Regions from separate parts of the Streptomyces sp. NPDC020996 genome, predicted to be linked through region 1. Evidence: riboswitches for the same ligand, from Rfam matches in the RefSeq annotation. Region 1 holds a riboswitch; the other holds the start of a gene.
The links. Region 1 has a riboswitch for glycine ahead of gcvP (aminomethyl-transferring glycine dehydrogenase). Riboswitches for the same ligand answer to the same signal wherever they lie in the genome.
Positions count from the first base shown of each region.

Region 2: linked by a shared signal. The riboswitch ahead of gcvT (glycine cleavage system aminomethyltransferase GcvT) and the one ahead of gcvP (aminomethyl-transferring glycine dehydrogenase) in region 1 are both predicted to bind glycine.

Region 1 covers NZ_JBFADM010000042.1:55,783-65,890, forward strand. The annotation lists gene AB0G63_RS25995 (glycoside hydrolase family 43 protein) at 1-559, opposite strand, end outside; gene AB0G63_RS26000 (helix-turn-helix transcriptional regulator) at 828-1,226, shown strand; gene modA (molybdate ABC transporter substrate-binding protein) at 1,385-2,218, shown strand; gene modB (molybdate ABC transporter permease subunit) at 2,215-3,087, shown strand; gene AB0G63_RS26015 (ATP-binding cassette domain-containing protein) at 3,084-4,313, shown strand; gene AB0G63_RS26020 (TOBE domain-containing protein) at 4,342-4,761, shown strand; gene gcvP (aminomethyl-transferring glycine dehydrogenase) at 4,816-7,701, opposite strand; glycine riboswitch at 7,880-7,975, opposite strand; gene AB0G63_RS26030 (PRC-barrel domain-containing protein) at 8,084-8,461, shown strand; gene AB0G63_RS26035 (DNA polymerase IV) at 8,377-9,837, opposite strand; gene AB0G63_RS26040 (MerR family transcriptional regulator) at 9,892-10,108, opposite strand, start outside.
Region 2 covers NZ_JBFADM010000053.1:47,461-57,568, reverse strand. The annotation lists gene AB0G63_RS29400 (glycoside hydrolase family 25 protein) at 1-237, opposite strand, end outside; gene AB0G63_RS29395 (L-serine ammonia-lyase) at 346-1,713, opposite strand; gene glyA (serine hydroxymethyltransferase) at 1,865-3,130, opposite strand; gene gcvH (glycine cleavage system protein GcvH) at 3,146-3,523, opposite strand; gene gcvT (glycine cleavage system aminomethyltransferase GcvT) at 3,657-4,775, opposite strand; glycine riboswitch at 4,960-5,093, opposite strand; gene AB0G63_RS29375 (AAA family ATPase) at 5,272-5,940, shown strand; gene AB0G63_RS29370 (enhanced serine sensitivity protein SseB) at 6,994-7,791, shown strand; gene AB0G63_RS29365 (enhanced serine sensitivity protein SseB C-terminal domain-containing protein) at 7,945-8,739, shown strand; gene AB0G63_RS29360 (ABC transporter permease) at 9,046-10,053, shown strand.

The DNA of each region.
Region 1 (10,108 bases):
CCTCGGCGAGCATCAGGTACCACCAGTCGCCGATGCGGTACAGGTGCGGCGCCTCCGGATGCTGCATCCCCGTGCCGGACCACACCTTCACCGGCCCCTCCAGCACCCTCCCGGTCCCGGGGTCGATGCGCGCCAGGCCCACTCCGGCGACGGCGCACCAGCACGCGCCGTCGTCGTCCCAGGCGAGGTCCGGATCGATCCCGGGCACGTCGATCCACACCGGGTCGGACCAGGGACCTTCGGGCCGTTCTGCGGTGACCAGGAAGGTGCCGCCGTTGCCGACGTTGGTCGTGATCATGTAGAAGCGGCCGTCGTGGTGGCGGAGGGTCGGGGCGTAGATCCCGGCGGACGGCGGGGTCCCGTCCGGCAGGGCGAGCTGCCTCGGCCGGTCGAGGACGTTGCCGATCTGCCGCCAGTGGACGAGGTCGCGGCTGTGGAACAGCGGGACGCCGGGGAAGTACTCGAAGCTGGAGCACACCAGGTAGTAGTCCGCCCCGACCCGGCACACGCTCGGGTCGGGGTGGAAGCCGCCGATGACGGGATTGCCGAAGGTCCGCATGCGCGTCACACCCTCCACGAGGCCGAAAGTTTCGGCATCATTGGCGAACTTTACGGAGGGAACTGTAGGAGCTCGGACCGACCGGCGATACCCGACGGACCGCAGCCGGCCACGCGCGAGCCGGCCACCCGGACCCGCGCCCGCATGCGGCCCTCGCCCACGCCCGTGTGCGGCCGGCATCCACGCCCGCACACGGCCCTCACCCAGCCCACGTGCGGCCGGCATCCACGCACACACGCGGCCCGCGAACCGCCCTATGGTGATCCGCATGCAGTCCTACACGATCGGCCAGGCAGCACGACTGCTCGGCGTGAGCCCGGACACCGCGCGCCGCTGGGCGGACGCCGGCCGGGTGGCGACCCACCGCGACGACAGCGGACGACGGCTCATCGACGGGCGGGACCTGGCCGCGTTCTCGGTCGAACTCGCCGGATCCGGCAGCGGCGGCGAGGAGGAGACGCCGTACACCTCGGTCCGCAACGCCTTCCCCGGCATCGTCACCGCGATCAAACTCGGCGACGTGGCCGCCCAGGTGGAGATCCAGGCCGGCCCGCACCGGCTGGTCTCCCTGCTCACCCGCGAGGCGGTCGAGGAACTGGGGCTGGAGGTCGGCATGGAGGCCACTGCCCGAGTGAAGTCGACAAACGTCCACGTCGACCGCGCGTGAAGCTCATCCGCGTGACCGCACATGCACCCCTATATATGTCCACGCCGCCGCTCATGCGATGCCGGTGAGGACTTACGTCTCGCAAATGCGTCAGTATGATCGGCACAGGGAAGGGGGCCGACGGTCCTCTCCATGACCGGGCAGAAGGAGTGGCCACTGTGACGATCCGCTGCGCGCGCCGGACCCGCCGGACCCACCACACCCTGTGGCCGGCCGGCGCGGGAGCCGCTGCCCTGCTGCTCCTGAGCGCCTGCTCCTCCTCGGGCTCGGACTCCTCCGGGGCCTCCGGGTCCGCGGCGTCCTCGTCGCCGAAGCTGTCCGGCACGGTCACCGTCTTCGCCGCGGCCTCGCTTCAGGAGAGCTTCACCGCCTTGGGCAAGGAGTTCGAGAAGGAGCACCCCGGCACCGAGGTGACCTTCAGCTTCGGCGGCAGCGACACCCTCGCCGCGAACATCACCGGCGGCGCCCCGGCCGACGTCTTCGCCGCCGCCAGTCCGAAGACGATGGCGATCGTGACGGACCGCAAGGACGCGGTCGGCACGCCCACGGTCTTCGTGCGCAACCGGCTGGAGATCGCCACCCTGCCGGGCAATCCCGACAAGATCTCCTCCCTGAAGGACCTCACGAAGTCCGGCCTCAAGGTCGTGCTGTGCGACAGGACGGTGCCCTGCGGAGCCGCGGCCCAGAAGGCGCTGGCTGCCGCGAGTCTCGAGCTGACGCCGGTCTCCTACGAGCAGGACGTCAAGGCCGCACTGACGAAGGTCGAGCTGAAGGAGGCCGACGCCGCCGTCGTGTACCGGACGGACGTGAAGGCCGCCGGTGACAAGGTGGAGGGCGTGGAGTTCCCCGAGTCCGCCGACGCCGTCAACGACTATCCGGTCGCCCTGCTCAAGAACGCCCCCAACGCCCGGGCGGCCAAGGCGTTCATCGAGCTGGTCGAGTCCGCCGAGGGCCAGAAGGTGCTGACCCGGGCCGGGTTCCTCGAGCCGTGACAGCGCCCGACGGCTCCGCGGCCGGGCTCCTCAAGGGCGGGCCGCGGCGCGACGGCGCCCGCGTCAGCCGCCGGACCGGGCGGGCGAGCGGGCGCGGGGTTCCGCTGCCCCTCCTGCTGCCCGCCCTCGTGGGCCTGGCGTTCCTGCTGCTGCCGCTGGTCGCCCTGCTCGTGCGGGCGCCGTGGAGCACCCTGCCGGACCAGCTGACCAGCGCCGCGGTGTGGCAGGCCCTGCGGCTGTCGCTGCTGTGCGCGACGGCGGCGACCGCGGTGAGCCTGGTGATCGGCGTGCCGCTGGCCTGGCTGCTGGCCCGCACCGATTTCCCCGGACGCGGCCTGGTCCGCGCGCTGGTGACCCTGCCGCTCGTCCTGCCGCCCGTGGTGGGCGGTGTCGCGCTGCTGCTCGCGCTCGGCCGCAACGGGGTGGTCGGCCGGTGGCTGGACGCCTGGTTCGGCGTCACCCTGCCCTTCACGACCGCCGGGGTGGTGCTCGCCGAGACGTTCGTGGCGATGCCGTTCCTCGTCATCAGCGTGGAGGGCACCCTGCGCGCCGCCGACCCGCGCTACGAGGAGGCGGCCACCACCTTGGGCGCGTCCCGCTTCACCGCCTTCCGCCGGGTGACGCTGCCGCTGGTCGCCCCGGGCATCGCCGCGGGAGCCGTACTGGCCTGGGCACGGGCCCTGGGCGAGTTCGGCGCGACGATCACCTTCGCGGGCAACTTCCCCGGCCGCACCCAGACCATGCCGCTCGCGGTCTACCTCGCCCTGCAGAACGACCCCGCCGCCGCGATCGCCCTCAGCCTGGTGCTGCTGACGGTGTCGATCGCGGTCCTGGCGGGCCTGAGGGACCGCTGGATGACGACCTCATGACCAACCCGCCCTCCCCGGCCCCCGGCACCCCCGAGCCCCCCGCGGACGCCCCCGGCGCCCCTGTGCGCCGGCCCCTCGCCGAAGCACCCCGCCAAGCCCCCGCCGGCACCCCCCGCACGGCCCGGAACCGGCCCCCCGCCGAAGCACCCGGCAAGGCCGAGCACCCGCCCCCGCCCGGCCGCCCGGGCGCGGGCCTCGACGCCCGTCTCGTCGTGGACCGCGCGGCCTTCCGCCTCGACATCACCCTCACCGCCGCCCCCGGCGACGTGGTCGCACTCCTCGGCCCCAACGGCGCCGGCAAGACCACCGCCCTGCGCGCCCTGGCCGGTCTCGTCCCGCTCACCGACGGCCACCTGCGCCTCGACGGCGCCGAGCTGGACCGTACGCCGCCCGAGGCCCGCCCGGTCGGCGTGGTCTTCCAGGACTACCTGCTCTTCCCGCACCTGACCGCCCTCGACAACGTGGCTTTCGGCCCCCGCTGCCAGGGCGCGACGAAGGCGGAGGCCCGCGCCCTGGCCGCCGAGCTGCTGGACCGCATGGGCCTCGCCGGCCACGCCGGCGCCAAGCCGCGCGGGCTGTCCGGCGGCCAGGCCCAGCGTGTCGCCCTCGCCCGCGCCCTGGCCGTCCGGCCCCGGCTGCTCCTGCTGGACGAGCCGCTGGCCGCGCTCGACGCCCGCACCCGCCTGGAGGTCCGCGCCCGGCTCCGCCGCCACCTGGCCGACTTCGAGGCCGTCGCCGTCCTGGTCACGCACGACCCGCTGGACGCCATGGTGCTGGCCGACCGCCTGGTGGTCGTCGAGCACGGCCGTGTCGTACAGGAGGGCGCCCCGTCCGACATCGCCCGTCGCCCCCGCACGGACTACATCGCCCAGCTGGTCGGGCTGAACCTCTACCGGGGGCAGGCCGACGGCCACACCGTCCGCCTGGACGCCGGACCGTCCCTCACCACGACCGAGGTCCTGTCCGGCCCGGCCTTCGTGGCGTTCCCGCCCGGCGCCGTCACCCTGCACCGGACCCGCCCCACCGGCTCCAGCGCCCGCAACCTCTGGCACTGCGAGGTGGCCGGCCTGGAGACCCACGGCGACCAGATCCGGGTGGACCTCACCGGCGAGCTCCCGCTGGCCGCCGACCTCACCACGGTCGCCGCGGCCGAACTCGGCCTGCACCCCGGCGCGCCGGTCTGGGCGACGGTCAAGGCGACGCAGACGCACGCCTACCCGGCCTGACGCACCCCGCCCACTACGGTGGACGACCATGACCCTGAGCATCCGCAACCAGTTCCCCGGCACCGTCACCGACGTCACCCGCGGCAAGGTGATGGCCACCGTCAAGGTCCGCCTCGCCGGGGGACAGGACCTCACCGCGGCGATCACCCTGGACGCCGTGGAGGAACTCGGACTCGAGGCGGGCTCCGCCGTCCACGCGCTGGTGAAGTCCACGGAGGTCGCCCTCGCCACCGGCCCGGTCGAGGGTCTGTCCATCCGCAACCGGCTCCCCGGCACGGTCACCGGCATCACCGCCGGCCGCGCGATGGCCGCCGTGGAGGTCGCCGTCGAGGGCGGCGAGCTGACCTCCGCGATCACCGAGGACGCCGCACAGGACCTGGCGCTGGCGACCGGCACCCCCGTGGTGGCCCTGATCAAGTCGACCGAGGTCGCGCTGGCGACGGCGTGACGCGCGAGGGCCCCGCCGAAGCGGGGCCCTCGCACCGTGCGTCCGTCGCCGCGGTCAGTCCTCGTAGGCGTCCGGCGGCGGGCACGAGCACACCAGGTTCCGGTCGCCGAAGGCCTGGTCGATGCGGCGCACCGGCGGCCAGTACTTGTCGGCCGCGGAGCCGCCGGCCGGGAAGACGGCCTCCTCGCGGGTGTAGGCGTGCTCCCACTCGCCGGTCAGCGCTGCCGCGGTGTGCGGCGCGTTGCGCAGCGGGTTGTCGTCGGCGGGCCACTCGCCGGAGCCGACCTTCTCGATCTCCGCGCGGATCGCGATCATCGCGTCGCAGAACCGGTCGAGCTCGGTCAGGTCCTCGGACTCGGTCGGCTCGATCATCAGCGTCCCGGCCACCGGGAACGACATGGTCGGCGCGTGGAAGCCGTAGTCGATCAGCCGCTTGGCGACGTCGTCCACGCTCACGCCGGTCGCCTTGGTCAGCGGCCGCAGGTCGATGATGCACTCGTGCGCGACCAGGCCGCCGGGGCCGGTGTACAGCACCGGGTAGTGCGGCTCCAGTCGCTTGGCGACGTAGTTGGCGCTCAGCACCGCCACCTGCGTGGCCCGCTTCAGCCCCTCAGCGCCCATCAGGCGGACGTACGTCCAGGAGATGGGCAGGATGCCCGCCGACCCCCAGGGAGCCGCCGAGACGGGGCCCACGCCGGTCTCGGGACCGGCCTCCGGCTGCAGCGGGTGGTTCGGCAGGTACGGCGCCAGGTGCGCGCGCACCCCGACCGGGCCGACGCCGGGGCCGCCGCCGCCGTGCGGGATGCAGAACGTCTTGTGCAGGTTCAGGTGGGAGACGTCACCGCCGAAGTGGCCCGGCTTGGCGAGGCCGACCAGGGCGTTGAGGTTGGCGCCGTCCACGTACACCTGCCCGCCCGCCTCGTGCACCTGGGCGCAGATGTCGGCGACGTGCTCCTCGAACACGCCGTGCGTCGACGGGTAGGTGATCATCAGCACCGCCAGTTCGTCGCGGTACTGCTCGATCTTCGCCCGCAGGTCCGCGACGTCGATCTCGCCGTCCTCGGCGGTCTTCACGACGACGACCTTCATGCCGGCCATCGCGGCGCTGGCGGCGTTGGTGCCGTGCGCGGAGGACGGGATCAGGCAGACCGTGCGCTGCTCGTCGCCGTTGGCTCGGTGGTAGCCGCGCACGGCGAGCAGACCGGCCAGCTCGCCCTGCGAGCCGGCGTTGGGCTGGAGGGACACCTTGTCGTAGCCGGTGACCTCGGCGAGACGTTCCTCCAGCTCGTGGATGAGGGTGAGGTAGCCCTGCGCCTGCTCCACGGGCACGAAGGGGTGCAGCTGCCCGAACTCGGGCCAGGTGATCGGCTCCATCTCCGTGGTCGCGTTGAGCTTCATCGTGCAGGAGCCCAGCGGGATCATGCCGCGGTCGAGCGCGTAGTCACGGTCGGCCAGGCGGCGCAGGTAGCGCAGCATGGCGGTCTCGGAGCGGTACTGGTGGAAGACGGGGTGGTTGAGGTAGCCGTCGGTGCGCAGCAGCGCCTCCGGCAGCGCGTCCCCGGCCGCCGCGTCCAGCGCCTCGACGTCGCCCTCGACGCCGAAAGCCGCCCATACGGCGTCCAGCCGCGCCCGCGTGGTCGTCTCGTCGCAGGCGACCAGGACGTGGTCGGCGTCGACGAGGTGCAGGTTGACCCCGCCGCGCCGCGCGGCGGCGACGACCTCGCCGGCCTTCGCCGGGACGCGGACGGTCAGGGTGTCGAAGTAGGCGCCGTGCACGACCTCGACCCCGCCGGCCCGGAGGCCCTCGGCGAGGATCGCGGCGTACCGGTGGGTGCGCCGGGCGATGCCCTTCAGCCCCTCGGGGCCGTGGTAGACGGCGTACATGCCGGCCATCACGGCGAGCAGCACCTGGGCGGTGCAGATGTTGCTGGTGGCCTTCTCCCGGCGGATGTGCTGCTCACGGGTCTGCAGCGCGAGCCGGTAGGCCTTGTGCCCGTCGGCGTCGACGGAGACGCCCACCAGACGCCCGGGCAGGCTGCGCGCGAACTTCTCGTGCACCGCCATGTAGCCGGCGTGCGGACCGCCGAAGCCCATGGGCACGCCGAACCGCTGGGTCGTGCCGACCGCGATGTCCGCGCCGAGCTCGCCGGGCGACTTCAGCAGCGTCAGCGCGAGCAGGTCCGCGGCCACGGTGACCAGGGCGCCCAGCTCGTGCGCCTGGTCGATGACCGGCTTGATGTCGCGTACGGCACCGGAGGCGCCGGGGTACTGGATGAGCACGCCGTTGATCTCGCGCGCGGCGACCTCGGCCGGGATGCCGTCGCTGAGGTCGGCCACGACGACCTCGACGCCCGTCGGCTCGGCGCGGGTCTCGATCACGGCGATGGTCTGCGGCAGCGCGTCGGCGTCGACGAGGAAGAGACCCTTCTTGTTCTTCCCCATGCGCCGGGACAGCGCCACGGCCTCGGCGGCCGCCGTGCCCTCGTCGAGCAGCGAGGCGCCGGAGGTCGGCAGGCCGGTGAGGTCGGCGACCATCGTCTGGAAGTTCAGCAGGGCCTCGAGGCGGCCCTGGGAGATCTCCGGCTGGTAGGGCGTGTAGGCGGTGTACCAGGCCGGGTTCTCCAGCACGTTGCGCAGGATGACGGGCGGGGTGAACGTGCCGTAGTACCCGAGCCCGATCATGGAGCCGAGCACCTGGTTGCGCTCGGCGAGCGACCGCAGCTCGGCGAGCACCTCCGCCTCGGTGCGCGCGCCCGGCAGGTCGAGCGCGCCGGCGTTCTTGATCACATCCGGCACCGCGGCGGCGGTGAGCTCGTCCAGCGAGCCGTACCCGACCTGGGCGAGCATCTTCGCCCGCGCTTCCTGATCGGGCCCGATGTGGCGCTGTTCGAAGGGGATGCCCTGCTCGAGCTCGGAGAGCGGAATGCGGTGGGCGGTCATTGCGGAGGCCTCCTGGTCTTGCGCGACCTTCGAGGGGCACCACGGCGCGGGTACCCGGACGGCCTCCCCCTCTGTCATCTCAACCTGAGAGCTTCACCGGGCCGCCCGAGGGCTTGCGGCTTGCACCGTCGGTGAGAGCGGAGGCCGTAGCGACACCCGCTCTGCTTTCCAGAGTGACCTCGTCCGTGCGGTACGTGAGCCTGAGAGATTCCGGGGAGGATTTGCTCCTTCGGCGCCTCCGGTGATGTCCGGAGGACTCTCCCGCACGGGGTCAGCAGCCGTTGCCAGGGTACCAGCGGGCACGACACCCCGGCCTTCGAGTGGCCGCCCGCCGCGTTGTGCTCTTTCGTAGTGATGACGAATGCGACCAGGAGGAGGGCCCGTGCAGACCGACATCGATCCGCGCAACCTGATCGGCCGCAAGGCGTTCGACCGCAACGGCACCAAGATCGGCACCGTCGACGAGGTCTACCTCGACGACGCGACCGGCATGCCGGAGTGGGCCGCCATACGCACCGGACTGTTCTCCCGGGACGCCTTCGTCCCACTGGAACCCAGCGAACTGGTGGAAGGCGCCCTGCACGTCCCCTTCGACCGCTCCCTGATCAAGGACGCCCCCGACTTCGGCGTCGGCCGCCACCTCTCCCCCGAGCAGGAACTGCAGCTCTACCACCACTACGGCCTGGACGTCGCCCCGCCGTCCGCCTTCGACGACGCCGACCACGACTTCGGCAGGCTGGCGGGCTCGGACGAGGCATAGGCCGACTTTCCGGCTCCCTGTTCCTGCGACCTCTCCGGTATCAGCGGCACCAGCGGCAGCGGATCGGCCGGCTCCAGGTCGGGGTCGTCGACCCGGAACGTCCGCACCCGCCCGGGCTGCGAGCCGGGCGTCTCGAACCGCACGGTCACCCGTCCGAGCCCGCTCCCCTGCACCCACCCGTGCCCGAACTCGGCATGCCGTACGTCGTGCCCCGCGGGCCACCGCCGCTCCGCCGGAGCCGTCTGCCGCTCCGCCGGCAGTTCCTCGGGCTCCTCCGTCTGCCCGCTCTCCCGTTCCCGCTCCCCGGCCGCCTGCGCGAACAGGTCCTCCTGCGTGTAGTCGGCCAGCCCGCTCACCCCCACCCCCAGCAGCCGCACGCCTCCCGTGGTGTCCACCGACTCCAGCAACCGCGCGGCGGCCTCCCGCACGACCGCCGGATCGTCGGTCGGCCCCCGCAGCGTCTCCGAACGGGTCAGCGTGGAGAAGTCGTAGCGCCGGACCTTCAGCACGATGGTCCGCCCGGACAGCCCGGCCGCGCGGAGCCGCCGTACGCAGCGGTCGGCCAGCCGCCCCACTTCCGTGCCCACCCGGATCCGGTCGTGGATGTCGACGTCGTAGGTGTCCTCGACCGACACCGACTTCGCCTCCCGCTCGGCCACCACGGGCCGGTCGTCGCGCGCCAGCGCCATGGCGTACAGGGCGTGTCCGTGGGCCTTGCCCAGCAGCCGCACCAGCTCGTCCTCCCCCGCCTCGGCGATGTCGCCGACCGTGGTGATGCCGGCCCGCCGCAGGTGGTCCCCGGTCGCCGGTCCCACGCCCGGCAGGATCCGCACCGGCATCGGCTCGAGCAGGGCCCGCTCGGTGCCCGGCTCGATCACCACCAGCCCGTCGGGCTTGGCCTCCTCGGAGGCGATCTTCGCGAGCATCTTGCAGGCGGCGAGCCCCACGGACCCGGTGAGCCCGGTCAGGCCCCGTATGTCGGCGCGCAGCCTCTCCCCCACCAGCCGCGCCGACGTCTCGTCCCAGGCGGCGTCCCCGGCCTCCAGGTCCACGAACGCCTCGTCCAGGCTCAGCGGCTCCACCAGCGGCGACAGCGCGTGCAGCAGCCCCATCACCTGCTCGCTGATCGACCGGTAGAGGCCGAAGCGGGGCACGAGGTACGCCGCGTTCGGCGCCAGCCGCCGGGCCTGCGCCATCGGCATGGCGGACCGGACCCCGAAGGCCCGTGCCTCGTACGACGCGGTGGCGACCACCCCGCGCGGCCCGAGCCCGCCCACGACGACGGCCTTCCCGCGCAGACTCGGCTTGGCTGCCTGCTCCGCCGAGGCGTAGAAGGCATCCATGTCGAGATGCAGGATCGTGGGCGCGGTTCTCACATGTCCGATGCTGCCCTACGCCACTGACAACGTCGCGGGCGCGAGGGGCCGGCCTCAGACCGCCCGGTTGCGCCGCCGTGCCAGCTCGTCCGCGGGGTTGTGCCCGACGAGGGTCTCGCCGGTGTCGACGCGCTCCCCGTGCAGCTGCGACAACGCGTTCTCCACGTCCCGCCACACCACGCCCACGGCGATCCCGAAGACGCCCTGCCCCCCTTGGAGCAACGCGTGGACCTCGTCGGGAGAGGTGCACTCGTAGACCGTGGCGCCGTCG
Region 2 (10,108 bases), on a different contig from region 1:
GCCCGCCTTCTCGGGGGCGTGCTTGACGAAGTACTCGGCCTGGGCCTGCAGGTCGCCGGGCCACAGGAAGTGGTAGAAGCCGACGACCAGACCGGCGTCCCGGGCCCGCTTCGTCTGGGCGGCGAGCCTGGGGTTGACGTAGGAACGGCCCTCCGTCGCCTTGACGAAGACGAAGGAGAGACCGTCCGTGTCGAAGGACGAGGACTGATACGCACTCACGTCGATACCGCGCAGCATCGGGGGACTCCCACAATTTCCGTCGGCGGGACAGGAGTTGTACCCCGTACCTGAACCGTCAACCGCCCGCCCCCGCGTGTCGGCCGCGGTGGACCGGCTCCGGCGCCCTCAGCACTCGATGATGTTCACCGCGAGCCCGCCCCGCGCCGTCTCCTTGTACTTCACCGACATGTCGGCGCCGGTGTCCTTCATCGTCTTGATCACCTTGTCCAGGGACACCTTGTGCGAGCCGTCGCCGCGCATCGCCATCCGGGCGGCCGTGACCGCCTTGACCGCGGCCATGCCGTTGCGTTCGATGCAGGGGATCTGGACCAGGCCGCCGACCGGGTCGCAGGTGAGGCCGAGGTTGTGCTCCATGCCGATCTCCGCGGCGTTCTCGACCTGTTCGGGCGATCCGCCGAGCACCTCCGCCAGCGCGCCCGCCGCCATCGAGCAGGCGGAGCCGACCTCGCCCTGGCAGCCGACCTCGGCGCCGGAGATGGAGGCGTTCTCCTTGAAGAGCATGCCGATGGCGCCGGCCGCGAGCAGGAAGCGGACCACGCCGTCCTCGTCGGCGCCGGGCACGAAGTTCACGTAGTAGTGCAGGACCGCGGGGATGATGCCCGCCGCGCCGTTCGTGGGTGCGGTGACGACCCGCCCGCCGGCCGCGTTCTCCTCGTTCACCGCCATCGCGTAGAGCGTGATCCACTCCATCGCGTGCGCCAGGGGCTCGCCCTCGGCGCGCAGCTGGCGGGCCGAGACGGCGGCGCGGCGGCGCACCTTCAGGCCGCCCGGCAGGATGCCCTCGCGGGACATGCCCCGCGACACGCACTCCCGCATCACCCGCCAGATCTCCAGCAGCCCGGTCCGGATCTCCTCCTCGGTGCGCCAGGCCCGCTCGTTCTCCAGCATCAGGGCGGAGATCGACAGGCCCGTCTCCTTGGTCAGGCGCAGCAGTTCGTCGCCCGTGCGGAACGGGTACTTCAGGACCGTGTCGTCCAGCTTGATGCGGTCCGCGCCCACCGCGTCCTCGTCGACGACGAAGCCGCCGCCCACCGAGTAGTACGTCTTCGACAGCAGTTCGGCGCCCGAGGCGTCGCGGGCCCGCAGGATCATGCCGTTGGCGTGGTACGGCAGCGCCTTGCGGCGGTGCAGCACCAGGTCGTCGTCGAAGGAGAACGGGATCCCGTGCTCGCCGAGCAGCCGCAGCCGGCCCGACTCCCTGATGTCCGCCACCCGCTGGTCCGCCGTCTCCACGTCCACCGTGCGCGGGGATTCGCCCTCCAGGCCCAGCAGCACCGCCTTCGGGGTGCCGTGGCCGTGGCCGGTCGCGCCCAGGGAGCCGTACAGCTCGCCGCGCACGGACGCGACGGCCTCCAGCAGGCCCTCGTTGCGCAGCCGGCGGGCGAACATGCGGGCCGCGCGCATCGGGCCGACCGTGTGGGAGCTGGACGGGCCGATGCCGATCGAGAACAGGTCGAAGACCGAGACGGCCACGGTGACTCCTCGGGAACGGGGATGTGGGAGGTGCGGGAGGGTGTTCGCGCGGCGCCCCACTCGCCTACGAGTGTGCGGGGCACCGCGCGGAAAGGAACCACGGGTTCGGACACCCTTCCGGACGGGTGCCCGGAAAGGTGCCCGGAAGGGCCTACTTGTTCAGACCGGGGTACAGCGGGTGCTTGTCCGCCAGCGCCTTCACCCGGGCCTTCAGCGCCGCCGCGTCGTAGGACGGCTTCAGCGCCTGCGCGATGACGTCCGCCACCTCGGCGAAGTCCTCGGCCCCGAAACCGCGGGTGGCCAGGGCGGGCGTGCCGATGCGCAGGCCCGAGGTGACCATCGGCGGGCGCGGGTCGTTCGGGACGGCGTTGCGGTTGACCGTGATGCCGACCTCGTGGAGCCGGTCCTCGGCCTGCTGCCCGTCCAGCTCGGACTCGCGCAGGTCGACCAGGATCAGGTGCACGTCCGTACCGCCGGACAGCACGTTCACCCCGGCCTCGCGGGCGTCCGCCGCCGTCAGGCGCTCGGCGAGGATCCGCGCGCCCTCCACGGTACGGCGCTGGCGCTCCTTGAACTCCTCGCTCGCCGCGACCTTGAAGGACACCGCCTTGGCCGCGATCACATGCTCCAGGGGGCCGCCCTGGAAGCCCGGGAAGACGGAGGAGTTGAGCTTCTTCGCGAAGTCCTTCTTCGCGAGGATGATGCCGCCGCGCGGGCCGCCCAGCGTCTTGTGCGTGGTGGAGGTGACGACGTCGGCGTGCTCGACCGGGTTGGGGTGCAGACCGGCGGCGACCAGACCGGCGAAGTGGGCCATGTCGACCCACAGGTACGCCCCGGCCTCGTCCGCGATCCGGCGGAACTCGGCGAAGTCCAGCTGCCGCGGGTACGCCGACCAGCCCGCGATGATCACCTTGGGCCGGTGTTCCTTGGCCAGCCGCTCGACCTCGGCCATGTCGACCAGGCCGGTCGCGGAGTCCACGTGGTAGGCCACCACGTCGAACTGCTTGCCGGAGAAGTTCAGCCGCATCCCGTGGGTCAGGTGGCCGCCGTGCGCGAGGTCCAGGCCGAGGATGGTGTCCCCGGGCTGGGCCAGCGCGAACAGGGCGGCCTGGTTGGCGGAGGCGCCCGAGTGCGGCTGGACGTTGGCGTACTCGGCGCCGAACAGGTCCTTGACCCGGTCGATGGCGATCTGCTCGGCGACGTCGACGTGCTCGCAGCCGCCGTAGTAGCGGCGGCCGGGGTAGCCCTCGGCGTACTTGTTGGTGAGGACCGAGCCCTGGGCCTCCATGACCGCGAGCGGAGCGAAGTTCTCCGAGGCGATCATCTCGAGCGTGGACTGCTGGCGGTGCAGCTCGGCGTCGACCGCGGCGGCGACCTCCGGGTCGAGCTCGTGCAGGGGCGTGTTCAGTACGGACATGAAGGGAACGACTCCTCAGCCGGCGGTGTGGGCGGCGTACTCGTCGGCGGAGAGCAGGTCGGACGGCTCCTCGGCGACGCGGACCTTGAACAGCCAGCCGCCCTCGAAGGGGGCCGAGTTCACCAGCGACGGGTCGTTGACGACGTCCTCGTTGATCTCGGTGATCTCACCGGTGACGGGGGAGTACAGGTCGGAAACGGACTTGGTCGACTCCAGCTCGCCGCAGGACTCGCCCGCGGTCACCGTGGAGCCGACCTCGGGGAGCTGGGCGTAGACGACGTCGCCGAGCGCGTTGGCCGCGAACTCGGTGATGCCGACCGTCGCGACGCCGTCCTCGGCGGCCGACAGCCACTCGTGCTCCTTGCTGTAACGCAGCTGCTGCGGGTTGCTCATGGCCTGAATTCTCCTGTACGCGGGGAACTGCTGGTGGGTGGGGGACTGCGAAGAACGTGCGTGAGCAGGCGCGATGTGCGCCGTGTCACGCGCGCGCGGCTACGACGGTGGCACTCGCGCGGCTACGACGGTGTCACTTCTGCCGCTTGTAGAAGGGCAGCGCCACGACCTCGTACGGTTCGTGGGTGCCCCGGATGTCCACACCGACCCCGGGGGTGCCCGGCGCCGCGTGCGCGGCGTCCACGTACGCCATGGCGATCGGCTTGCCCAGCGTGGGGGAGGGGGCGCCGGAGGTGACCTCGCCGATCACCTCGCCGCCGGCGACCACCGGGTACCCGGCGCGCGGGACGCGGCGGCCCTCGGCGACCAGGCCGACGAGGACCCGCGGAGGCTCGGCGGCGGCCCGGTCGGCGGCCTCCTGAAGGGCCGCCCTTCCCACGAAGTCGCCCTCCTTGCCGAACTTCACGACCCGGCCGAGCCCGGCGTCGAAGGGCGTCACCGACGTGCTCAGCTCGTGCCCGTACAGCGGCATGCCCGCCTCCAGGCGCAGCGTGTCGCGGCAGGACAGACCGCAGGGGACCAGTCCGGCGGGCGCGCCCGCCTCGGTCAGCGCCTGCCACACCTTCTCCGCGTCGGACGGGGCGACGAACAGTTCGAAGCCGTCCTCACCGGTGTAGCCGGTGCGCGCGATCAGGGCCGGCACGCCCGCGACCGTGCCGGGCAGGCCCGCGTAGTACTTCAGGCCGTCGAGGTCGGCGTCCGTGAGGGACTTCAGGATGCCGGGGGACTCGGGGCCCTGGACGGCGATCAGCGCGTAGGCGTCCCGGTCGTCGCGCACCTCGGCGTCGAAGCCGGCGGAGCGCTCGACGAGGGCGTCCAGGACGACCTGGGCGTTGGAGGCGTTGGCCACGACCAGGTAGTCGGTCTCGGCCAGCCGGTAGACGATCAGGTCGTCGAGGATGCCGCCGTCCTCGCGGCAGATCATGGTGTAGCGGGCGCGGCCCGTCCGCACGCCGCCGATGTCGCCCACCAGGGCGTGGTCGAGCAGGGCGGCGGCCTGCGGGCCGGTGACGGCGATCTCGCCCATGTGGGAGAGGTCGAACAGGCCCGCCCGGGTGCGTACGGCGTTGTGCTCGTCGCGCTCGGAGCCGTAGCGCAGCGGCATGTCCCAGCCGGCGAAGTCGGTCATCGTCGCGCCGAGCGAGCGGTGCACGGCGTCGAGGGCGGTGCGACGGAGTTCGGTACTGCTCATCGGTCGGTCGTCTCCCAGGGCGATGGGGGTCCCCCCATGCGAGCGAAGCCGAGCATGGGGAAGCGAGGTCGTTCCTCCCCATCTGTCATCGGAACCTGAGAGGTTCGCCATGACCAGGGACGGGATCACGGCTTGCACCTTGGGTGGAGCCGCTGGTCGACAGCGGCCCGCTTTTCAGATGTGCCTCGCCCGCGCGGTAACGGTGCCTGAGAGATTCAAGGGAGGGACTTGCTCCTTCGGCGTCCCGGTGAGGCGCACGTGGCGACGCGAAACGCGGCGACGCTTACGTGCTGCCGGGAACTCTCCCGCGCGGATTCAAACGGCCGGTATGCAGTTGGCGGGCACATCATCGCACGCCTCGCCGGATGGTGGGCAGGCGGCTACTTGTGACAGGCCTGTGGCCGTAAACGTACCGAACCGGGAGACAGTGTGGATTACCTTCTTTTTACATTCGGTGGGGAGAAGCTCTCTGAACCCCGCAGGGAGGACGATCACGGTGACAAGGCCCACGGCGTATGCGACGACCTCGGCTCTCGCGCTGCCCGACCAGCCCGCGGCTCCGGCCCGCGAGCGGTGCGCGGCCCGGCCGGCGCCGGTCGTCCGCGACCTGCGCGAGCGACCCGGCCGCAGCCCGCACGCCCTGCTGTTCGGTTCCCGCGACGTCGTCGTGGTCACCGGACTGCCCGGCAGCGGCAAGTCCACTCTGATGAAGCGGGCGGTGGTGGGCGTCCGCATCGACTCCCAGGACGCCCGCGACCGCTGGGAGCGCCGCGTGCCACGCTTCCTGCCCTACGCCGTCTACCGCCCCCTGGTCCGCTTCGCCCACTACGCGGGACTGCGCCGCGCCCTGCGCTCCGGCGAGGGCGTCGTCGTGCACGACTGCGGCACGCAGGCGTGGGTGCGCGGCTGGCTCTCCCGGGAGGCCCGCCGCCGCGGCGGCACCCTCCACCTGCTCCTGCTCGACGTCGCGCCCGAGGCCGCGCTGGAGGGCCAGCGGGAGCGGGGCCGCGGCGTCTCCCGCTACGCCTTCGCCCGGCACCGCGCGGCCGTGTCCCGCCTGCTCCGCGCGGTCGAACGCGGCGATCTGCCCGACGGCTGCGGCTCGGCGATCCTCCTGGACCGCCCCGCCTCCGGCGCCCTCCGCAGAATCGCCTTCACCGGCTGACCAACTGCCTCGGGCCACCAACTGCCTCCGGCCACCAACTGCCTCCGGCCACCAACTGCCTCCGGCCAACCGCCGCGCCCGGCCAACCGTCGCGGCGCGTGCGTCCGCCGCCGGACGCCACCCGCCGCGGTGCGGTGCGCACGCCCACCGCACCGCGCACCACCGCACCGCGCACCACCGCACCGCGCACCACCGCCCCTCGCACCATGCCGTGCGCCCACCAGGCATCACGCGCCCGGCCCACTCGGCGGTGTCGCCGAGCCGGGGCGCTCGGTGACTCGGCCGGCTCCTGGGGCTCACGGACGGGTTCGGCCGGTCTCGCGGCCGACCCCGGCGGTACGGCGACCGGCCTCCGGTCGTGCTGCCGGACCGCCTCCGGCCGGCCCGGAAGGCAAGTACGGGCCGACTGCCGGGCAGTCGGCGGCGGCACCCAACTGGCCTCCACCGGCCCGACACAGGTTCCCCGCAGTCCTGCGGGCGGACTCGGGCGGTGTGGCCGACGGCCTTCCCGGGGTGCTGCGACCGGTCGGCCGGACCGGCCTCCGCCGGCATGGCGACCGGCCTCCGGCCGGCGCCGGGCCGTCCCCGGCCCAACGGGGCCGCGAGCATGGGCGGATTGCCGGGCCGACGGCGCCGGCAGGCAAGGCGACGGCACCGGCAGGCGATCGGTCCTGTCGGTTTCGCGGCCGGTCTGCGGCGGTTATTGCCGGGCGGTGCTCGTCAGTCCGGGGGCAGGTGCTCGGGTGGGTTGCCGGGTCGTCGGGGCCGGCAGGCGATCGGTTCCGTCGGTTCGCCGGCCGGTCTGCGGCGGTGCTGCCGGGCCTCCCCGGCCGACCGGGGCTGCACGCGTGGGCCGCCGGGCAGTCGGCACCGGCAACCCGCCGGCACCGGCATCGCACCACCCGTCGGCCCCCAACCGGTGGCCGCCGCAGGTCCGCGTCGGCGCCCCGGTCGTACAGCCCGCGGCCGACGTGGGCTCATGGGCCGACCGCTCGGCGGGCGTGACCCGTTAGCCTTCTCAGCCACAGCAGGTTCCAAGCAGGCGGTAGGCAGATGGACTTCCCGGCGGCGGGCTTCCCCGCGGACATACCGGCACAGGCGCACCCCCATCCGCACGGCGGATGGCCCGGCAACGAGCTGGAGGAGGTGCTCTCCGCCTCCCTCGGCGTGCCCACCGCCGGCGGGCGGATCGTCGAGGTGCTGGGGCGCAGCTTCGTGTGGGTGCCGCTGCCCAACGGCGGCGGCCCGGACAGCGGCCCCCTCGACCTGCCCACCCTCGAGATCGACGGACAGGCGTACGTGCCGGTCTTCAGCTCGGAGGAGCAGTTCCGCCAGGTCGTCGGCAACCACATGTCGTACACCATCGCGCCGGCCGTCGAGTTCGCCCGCGGTCTGCCGCCGCAGGTCGGCATCGCCGTGAACCCGGACGGCGTGGTCGGCATCCCGCTCCCGCCGGCCGCGGTGGCCGAGCTGTGCCGGGCCGGCCGCACCCCGCTGGACGGCCCCGGAGCCGGCGGCCGCGTCCGCCTCTTCGAACCGGACTGGCAGGACGACCCGGTCGACTTCCTCACCGCGGCCGCCGAGGAGTTCGCCGGCACCGGCGTCGTCACCACGGCCCGCCGCTGCCTGGCCGCGATCGAGACGGCGGACCCGGCGATGTTCGTGGGCGTGGAGCTGTCCCAGTGGGAGGGGGACTTCAGGGCGCTGCCCCTGGAGGCCCTCGGCCGGGCGCTGGCCAAGGTCCCCACCCGGTGGCCGGTGAACCTGGTCCTGCTGGACGTGACCGACGACCCGGTGGCGGTCTGGATGCGCGACCAGGTCCGGCCGTTCTACACGCGGGACCACCGGTAACCGCTGCCGCACGGGCGGCCTGCCCGCGGGGACGGGGAAGGCCGCGCGACCGGCCCAGGCGAACACGTACTCGCCGCCGGTCGCGGGGCCCCGGCCCCCCGGGCGCTTAAGCTGGTTCCATATCCGCAGCAACCTTCAGGAGGGGCGGTACAGGTGAGCGCCAGCGGCACCACGACCGGCCAGGTCGAGCACATGCTGCGCCAGGTGACGCCCGGGCGCTACGACGCCTACGAGGCGCTGCTCAGGGCGCTCGCGACCCCGTCCTCCGGCCAGGTCTGGATGCTGCTCTGGCACGGCCAGGCCGGATCCCCCGACGCCCAGTACGGGAACATGGAGGTCGACGGCTTCAGCTACGCCCCCTGCGTGACCTCCGCGCAGGAGCTGTCGGCCAGTGGCTGGAACCGATCGTACGAGGTCGTCGACGGGCTCGACGTGGCCCGCACCCTGTACCCCGACCACTACGGCCTCTGGCTCAACCCGCACGCCCCCGGCGGCGGCGTCGGCATCCCCTGGCTCGACCTGCGCCGCATCGCCACCGGCCTCGACCGCCAGCCGGCGGGCCCGCTGCGCCTGTCGGAGCCCGGGATCGAGATCCCGCAGTTCTACGCGCTGCTCGCGCAGAACGCCCACCGTACCCCGGCCGTCCGCTCACTGCGCCGCGCCTGGGTGCAGCCCGCGCTCGGGGCGCCGTACCTCGCCATCGGTCTGGACGTGTACGACACCTCGCCGCCCGCGGTGGACTCGGTGCGGGCGATGATGCAGCAGTCCATCGGGGCGGTGCCGGACGGACTGCCGGTGTCGACCGTGGCGATGTCCGACGGCCACGACCCGGTCGCGATGTGGCTGCGGGCGAACGCCCGCCCCTTCTACGACCGTGAGGCGCACGCGGCCCCCGCGCAGGCCCCGGCGGCCGGATACGGCTATCCGCCGGCCCACGGCGCATACTGAGAGACCTCACAGCCCGCCCGTAGGGGGTGCTGTTCTTCGCGCGTAGATGGCGGCGTAAGATCCTCCCGTGTCCCATATAGTCACACCCGTCCCTGTCCGACCCTCGCTACCCACTGTCCGGATAACGGAACCCTCCAGCCCGCATCACGTTTACGCATCCTTTCCCCGTCAAGTCTGGCAACAGATCGCCAAAGCGTTGAAGACTCCCGCTCCAGGGGCCTTCGCCCCTGTGTACGACGGACTGAAGACGCCGCTACAGCGGCAAGTGCGGGCCGGCTACCGCCGGTTGAGAGGGGTCCCTGCCAGATGACGGCACCATTGCACGAGCCGACCGCGGAAGCGGCCCCGAGCGCGGCCGAGGAAGCGGCGGTTGCCAGCGCCGGAGCGAAGGCCGTACAGGGGCGCTCCCTGGGCCGGATCGCCTGGGAGCGCCTGAAGCGGGACAAGCTCGCCCTCACGGGCGGCGTCGTCGTGCTCGTCCTCATCGCGCTCGCCCTGCTCGCGCCGGTGATCACCAGCCTGCTCGGCCAGGACCCGGACGCCTACCACGAGAGCCTGATCGACCCGCTGTTCGGCACCCCCAAGGGCTCGCTGGGCGGCGTCAGCGGCGAGCACCTGCTGGGCGTCGAGCCGGTCAACGGCCGCGACATCCTCGCCCGCATCCTCTACGGCGCCCGGGTCTCCCTCCTGGTGGGCTTCCTGTCCGCCGTGGTCGCCGTCGTCCTCGGCACCGTGCTGGGCATCCTCGCCGGCTTCTTCGGCGGCTGGGTCGACTCCCTGATCAGCCGCGTGATGGACGGCCTGCTGGCCTTCCCGCAGCTGCTGTTCACCATCGCCCTGGTCTCCGTCATGCCGTCCAACATGCTGGGCCTGACCGGCTCCAGCGTGCGCGTCTTCGTGATGATCCTGGTCATCGGCTTCTTCGGCTGGCCCTACATCGGACGCGTGGTGCGCGGCCAGACGCTCTCGATGCGCGAGCGCGAGTACGTCGAGGCTGCCCGGTCGCTGGGCGCGGGGCAGTTCTACATCCTGTTCAAGGAGCTGCTGCCCAACCTGGTCGCCCCGATCATCGTGTACACGACGATGATGATCCCCACGAACATCCTCACCGAGGCGGCCCTCAGCTTCCTGGGTGTCGGCGTCAAGCCGCCCACGTCCTCGTGGGGGCAGATGCTCTCCAGCGCGATCGACTACTACGAGTCGGACCCCATGTACATGGTGGTCCCGGGCGTGGCGATCTTCATCACCGTCCTCGCCTTCAACCTCTTCGGCGACGGCGTGCGCGACGCGCTGGACCCGAAGGGCTCCCGCTGAACCGCCGTACCGCAAAGCGTCCCGTGGCACCTGCACGGGGTCTCTCATCAAATCC